DNA from 2 places in the Enterococcus sp. AZ103 genome. Region 1 is predicted to be linked to the other one. Evidence: riboswitches for the same ligand, from Rfam matches in the RefSeq annotation. Region 1 holds a riboswitch; the other holds the start of a gene.
What was found. A riboswitch is a leader RNA that binds a small molecule or an ion and turns the genes downstream of it on or off. The one in region 1 is predicted to bind thiamine pyrophosphate.
Positions count from the first base shown of each region.

Region 2: another riboswitch for thiamine pyrophosphate. It lies ahead of ID741_RS12015 (hydroxyethylthiazole kinase); the one in region 1 lies ahead of thiT (energy-coupled thiamine transporter ThiT).

Region 1 is NZ_JBIOSI010000001.1:558,435-561,852, forward strand. It holds gene ID741_RS02865 (hypothetical protein) at 244-1,014, shown strand; gene thiT (energy-coupled thiamine transporter ThiT) at 1,087-1,674, opposite strand; TPP riboswitch at 1,726-1,824, opposite strand; gene ID741_RS02875 (hypothetical protein) at 1,887-2,243, opposite strand; gene ID741_RS02880 (low molecular weight protein-tyrosine-phosphatase) at 2,309-2,770, opposite strand; gene ID741_RS02885 (2-hydroxyacid dehydrogenase family protein) at 2,837-3,418, shown strand, end outside.
Region 2 is NZ_JBIOSI010000001.1:2,402,450-2,405,867, reverse strand. It holds gene ID741_RS12025 (CdaR family protein) at 1-312, shown strand, start outside; gene glmM (phosphoglucosamine mutase) at 335-1,690, shown strand; TPP riboswitch at 1,741-1,829, shown strand; gene ID741_RS12015 (hydroxyethylthiazole kinase) at 1,942-2,763, shown strand; gene thiE (thiamine phosphate synthase) at 2,727-3,395, shown strand; gene thiD (bifunctional hydroxymethylpyrimidine kinase/phosphomethylpyrimidine kinase) at 3,385-3,418, shown strand, end outside.

The sequences.
Region 1 (3,418 bases):
ATAACATATTTTTTCAAGTTGTCCTATAGTCTACGACTTAAAATGAAAGCGATGTTTTATGAAAATATCATCGTTATCTTTTCAAAACAAGTAAGAATTTCACTAATTAATTCACACGGATTCAGCTCTTTTTTCTCTAATTTAAATATATTTGTAATGTAATTTTAAAATAAAAGTTACAAGCTTTTTTTTGATGCATGAGGTAAAATAAAATTAACGAAAGAAAAAGGAAGCGTGAAGAGTGTGGCTGAAATGTTATTTGTATATATTGATACAACCAGTAATGCTGTTTTTTCTAAAGGGCTCTCACCACAAGATTTTGTTGAAGGGATCGTCCACCAGCCGGAACATCTATTACTGTTAAATCCTGCAGCAAGCGCCGGCGAATTTGATTCTCACACCGGGTTAAAAATTATTAATGGTACTAATGCTGTCAGCAATTTTTTTAGTATCCGTCAATTGAATAGTCCCAGTGCAGCAAAATGGATTGATTTCACTGATCCAGCACTGCTAAAAGAATTATCTCCTTTAGAGATTTCTGAGTTGTTGTATTTTGGTCATATGAAGACCCACTTACATTCACCTTTTTTTTACAAACTTCAAAATAACTTTGTCTATTTTAATTTTGGTAACGATACAATGCGGGTTTATTATCGCTATTTAGATGAGTTCTATCGGATTTTGGCCAACAAGCTTAGTAAGATCGTTTTAGAAAAAAACAATTTTCGTAGAACACTTTTTGCTCGTGGTCCACAAGTTGCAAAATTGGATGGCGAAATTTTAAAACAACTTTATCCTTTCTTTCAAGAAGGAGCAATTTTTAATATTCCGCAAGAGCCAGTTGAAAACCAACAATTCCACATTCCGATTTACTTATCAGATGAAAAAGGCTGGCGCCGTAGTCAAATCAACTTACGGAAAGAACAAAAAGTAGCTGAATTAACTTATGATTTAAATAAAAAAATCTGGCATTTAGAGGTTGAAGATGATGATTTAGCCTTTTCATTCCACTAAAAACAATCTGGAAAAATATTTCTGGATTGTTTTTTTGCAGCAAAAAAACGCCATCTGATGGCGTTTTTCCAATTAATTAGTAGTTTTTTCTAATTTAGCTGCAGACTTTGGTAAAAATAATTGTGGTGTTTTTTTGGCAATGATGACAATGACGATGCTAGTAACCGTTCCTGTGGCAATAAAATTGATCCCGTTAGTGACGAAAGAAAATAGTACTGGTCCCATACCCCAAACAGCATAGCTGCCCCAAAAGACAACACCGGCAATAAAATGCCAAAAGAAACGGGCAAAACTTCCAGCAAAACTTCCTAAAATGACACTTCTTGTTACGCCACGACTATCTTCAGCAATTAAAGACTGTTTTAAAGAGTCTGAAAAAAGTCCCGCAAAGCCTGCAAAAGTAAAGGCAATCGGATATTCAATCAAGACTTGCGGTACGCTTAAGAAAAAAACATTCCCCATTGGAAAATGTAAAATCCCCCAAATGAATGCTGCGATTAAGCCAGCCTTCAAGCCTCTTCGTAAAGCGAAAATAGTTAATGGAATCATTCCTAACGAAACCGTTAAGCTACTACCAATGTTGGTTGGTACCATCGACAATAATAGTGATAATGCGGCAAAAATTGTAGCTTCCATCATAATTCTAGTTCTTTCATGCATAAAAAAACTCCTCCTTTTTTGAACATACAGCTCACAAAGGAGAAGCAACAGCTATTACTTCTTCACAATTCCTACGTTCGAATTACCGAAACAGGTTCTAGGGTTTAGAGTAGACTCAATCTCAGCCCGAAGGCTCCCCTTTGCGAAAGTATTATTCTATTTTGACAAATTCATTGTAACATAAGTTGAAAATTTCACCAATATTTTTACAATTAACGGGAAAAAGTTTTTTGATCATCACTGTCTAAACGAGTTGTCACTTTTTTTACATCTGCTAAATTCAACATTAATAATTGCTGATCAGTAGTTTTTAACATAAAAGTTTCTCCTCTAACATGGCTTGGCAGCCAGCCAGAAACAGTTCTAAATTTTTTATTCTTTTTAGGTGCTTCAATTTGTAAAATCACATAGCTTTTCTGCAGAGACGCTAACTGTAACTGACGAAAAATCGTCGAAGTTGCTTCAGCTGCCTGCTTCTTTTCCGCAGTGTCATTGACAAAATCTGAAATAAAACGCAACGGAGTGGCAGAAAGTTTTTTGAAAAAATTTTCTTTTTCGGATTTTTTCATCTAGTTAACCTCCTCTAAAAAGTTACGATTATTTTAACATGGATACTTATTTTTTTTCAAGATTTCTAAGCCTGATTAAAAAAACTTAACCAAGGCTTTAAACCTGCCGTAATCAATCCGTATGTCTCCTCAAAATCACCAGTGTACCATGGGTCTGGAATGCTTTGGCCTTGTTTTTCTGGCAAAATATCTAAATATAATAAAATTTCAGCTTTACTATCAGCTGGCGCCATTTCCTTTAAATCAGATAAATTTTCGTTATCCATTGCAATAATATAATCAAAGCGATCAAAATCAGTTAGTTTTATCTGACGAGCCACAATCCCTTTAGTTGAAATATTGTGTTGTTTTAATATTTTTTGTGTCCCACGATGCGGGGGATTTCCTACTTCCCAAGAACTGGTGGCAGCAGAATCAACTAAAAAATCAGCTTGCTGTCTTTCTTTCACAAAAGCATCACGAAAAATCGCTTCGGCCATTGGTGAACGACAAATATTTCCCATACAAACAAATAATATCTCTTGCATATCTTTCCTCCATTTTTTTATTTCGTGCTATCATGAAAGCAATTCAATCAAAGCGAGGTCCTTTTCATGAGTCAAATTTTTATTTCTGCAGAAATCCCAGTCGCCGGCTATCAAGTCCTCGATCAAGCCAAAGTTGACTATCGAGTTTTTCAAGGTGACGGTTTAATTTCAAAAAAAGAATTACTAGAAAATGTAGCTGATATTCAAGTTTTGATTACGCCACTTTCAACTACTGTTGATCAAGAAGTGATTGACGCGGCACCCCATCTAAAACTAATTGCTAACTACGGGGCTGGATTTAATAATATTGACAGTGCTTATTCTGCCACAAAAAATATTTACGTCACCAATACACCGCTAGTTTCTACTAACGCCACTTCTGAGTTAGCTGCTGGTTTAATTATCGCTTTATCCCGTAGAATTGTCGAAGGTGATGACTTGATGCGGCACGAAGGTTTTTCTGGTTGGGCACCTTTATTTTTCCGCGGTCATGAATTAGCTGGGAAAACTTTAGGCATCATTGGTATGGGACAAATTGGACAAGCTTTAGCTGAAAAAATGCTGGCTTTTGGCATGAACATTATTTATACCCAACGCCATCCATTAACTGATGCGCTTGAACAAAAATTACACGCCCGTTACGTCAGT
Region 2 (3,418 bases), 1.8 Mb from region 1:
ACTGGTGCTGAATCCTCAGTCGAAAATGTGACTAGAATTGGTGTGCCAATAAACATTGATGGTTTAGATCACGATACAACGAAAATGGTTGATATTCCAACTGATGGCTTTAGTGTTTCACCTAAAAACGTCAGTGTTCAAATTACGATAAATCGAAATACGGAATCTAGTGATAATACAGAAGAGAACGCGGGGAGCTCTTCCAGTGTTCAAAATGAAGATCCAAATCAGCAGCAGCCAGAATCATCTGATTCAGGCAACCAAACTGGTACCGAAACGAGTCAATCTCAAACGGTCCAATCATCAAATTGAAAAGAGAGGAATTTAGGTTATTATGGGAAAATATTTTGGAACAGATGGGGTACGCGGTATCGCTAATAAGGAGCTAACGCCAGAGTTAGCTTTTAAATTAGGACGTTGCGGTGGGTACGTTTTGAGTCAGCATGAAGAAAGAGAAGGCAGACCGAGAGTTTTAGTTGGTAGAGATACTAGAATTTCTGGTCAATTATTAGAGATGGCTTTAATATCAGGTTTACTATCTGTAGGAATTGAAGTATTTCAATTAGGTGTTATTTCTACTCCAGGTGTGGCTTACTTAACAAGAACACAAAAGGCATCAGCTGGTGTCATGATCTCGGCTTCTCATAATCCTGCCGAAGACAATGGTATTAAATTCTTTGGGGGAGACGGTTTTAAATTAGTCGATGATCAGGAGGCTGAAATTGAAGCACTCCTAGATGCAAAGGAAGATTTATTACCACGCCCTTCTGCAGAAGGCTTGGGAACATTAGATGAATTCCATGAAGGTTTATTAAAATATTCTCAATTTTTGGTCCAAACGGTACCAAATGATTTATCAGGTATCACAGTTTGTATTGATGCTGCAAATGGCGCAACTTCAACTAGTGTTAACCGTTTGTTCGCTGATTTAGAAACTGATTTTTATACTATGGGTACTTCACCAAACGGATTAAATATTAATGATGGTGTTGGCTCAACTCATCCAGAAAAATTAGCTGAATTCGTTTTAGAAAAAGAAGCTGATGTCGGTCTAGCTTTTGATGGAGATGGCGATCGAGTAATTGCAGTGGATGAAAAAGGTCGGGTTATTGATGGCGATCAAATCATGTATATTTGTGCCAAATACTTATCCGAAAGAAAACGCTTGAAAAAAGATACTGTAGTAACAACTGTTATGAGCAATCTTGGTTTCCATAAAGCTATCGAGGCTTTAGGTTTGAAAGATGTGATTACTGATGTTGGCGATCGCTATGTAGTTGAAGAAATGCGTAAAAATGATTACAACCTAGGTGGAGAGCAATCAGGCCATGTCTTATTTCTAGATTACAACACAACAGGTGATGGTATGTTAACAGGGATCCAATTGTTGAATATCATGAAACAGTCTGATAAAAAATTGTCTGAATTGGCTGATGAAGTTACGATTTATCCGCAAAAACTAGTAAATATTCGAGTGAAGGATAAATACGGTGCGATGGACGTTCCAGCAATCAAAACAGTCATCGATGAAACAGAGGCTGAGATGAATGGAGATGGACGTATTTTAGTGCGTCCTTCTGGTACCGAACCTTTATTAAGAATCATGGCAGAAGCGCCAACGACTGAAAAAGTTGAGTATTATGTTGAAAAAATTGCGGCAGTTGTTCGTGCGGAAATAGGCTTAGATTAAAAAATACTAGTTATTTTTATAAGGCTATGTTAGAATTTTTTACAATTGAATAGAAACATTTGGGGTGCCCTAGGCTGAGATAATACCCATTGAACCTGAGACAGTTAGTACTGGTGCAGGGAAATGTCAATGATAGCAAAACCAATCCCAATCATTTTTTGATTGGGATTTTTTTGTAAAACTCTCTTTGTCTTTATCAACTGCAAAGAGAGTTTTTTTCTAAATAATAATAAAAAAAGGAGGAATTTAATTTGAAAGTTACAAAATTTGTCGAATCAGCTTTTCCTTTAACATCAGCACCATTAATTCAATGCATCACCAATGAGGTTACTTGTGAGTCGGTGGCTAACGCATTATTATATGTTGGCGCAAAACCGATTATGGCAGATGATCCACGAGAATTTAAATCGTTTTTAAACGTTAGTGATGGCTTATTGTTAAATCTAGGACATATTTCACCAACTCGTGAGCTAAACATAATATTAGCAGCTGAATATGCTCATGAAATTGATGTACCGATTGTTGTTGATTTGGTAGGGGCGGCTGCTAGTCCATTAAGAATTGAAATCACGAAAAGATTATTAAAAAATCAACCGACAGTTGTTAAAGGAAATATTTCAGAAATGCGTAGTTTGTGTGAATTAGGCTCCGAAGCAAGAGGGGTTGATGTAAATGTAAGCGAACAAACGTTAGAAAGTTTAAAGGAACTGCAAAATGGGATGATAAAATTGACTGATAAATACCCTGAGACAGTTTTCTTTGCTACTGGTGAAAAAGACTTAGTATGCCAAAATGGAACTTGTTTTCTATTGAGTAACGGTGTAGCTGAATTGGACTGTTTTACTGGAACTGGCGATATTGTTGGAGCTTTATGTTGTGCATTATTAGGAGAAGGGCTATCACCAGTAAAAGCAAGTGTAACGGCAATTACTTATTTTAATCTTGCTGGAGAAGTTGCTAAACAAAAGACACAAGGACTTGCAAATTTTCGTCAAGAAACATTGAATCAACTTTCTTTATTATCTGAAGATAGCAAATGGTGGGAAAAAATAAAAGGAGAGGTATTAAATTGATAGATTATTCCATATATTTAGTAACAGATTCATCTGGTTTAACAGAAAAGGATTTTTTTAGAATAATTGAGCAAGCTTGTAAAAGTGGAGTTACTTTGCTGCAGTTAAGAGAAAAAGAATTAAGCACGCGTGACTTTTATCAGCGTGCCCTAAAAGTTAAGCAAATTACTGATCACTACAAAATTCCATTAATCATAAATGATCGCCTAGATATTTGCTTGGCCGTTGATGCGGCGGGTTTACATATTGGCGATGATGAAATGCCCGTAGAAATTTGTCGGCAATTGATTGGAGATAAAATTTTAGGTGTCTCTGTTAAGAGCTTGGAAGCTGCTACTGAAGCTGAGGATGCAGGTGCTGATTATTTTGGTGTTGGAGCAATCTTTCCAACAGAAACAAAGGACACCTCATTGGTTGCAATCAATACTTTAAAAGAGATCACTGGATGCATACAGCTTCCTGTTGTAGCAATCGGAGGGATAAAAGAAAATAATTTAGAAGAATTGTCAGGTTCAAAAATTAATGGTGTAGCCATAGTCAGTGAAATTATGCAAAGTCCAAATATTGAAGCGAAAGTTTTAGCATTGAAAAATAAATTTAAAGATAATAAGGAGCAGGTAAATGGAAAATAGTACCCCTCAAGTAGTAACGATTG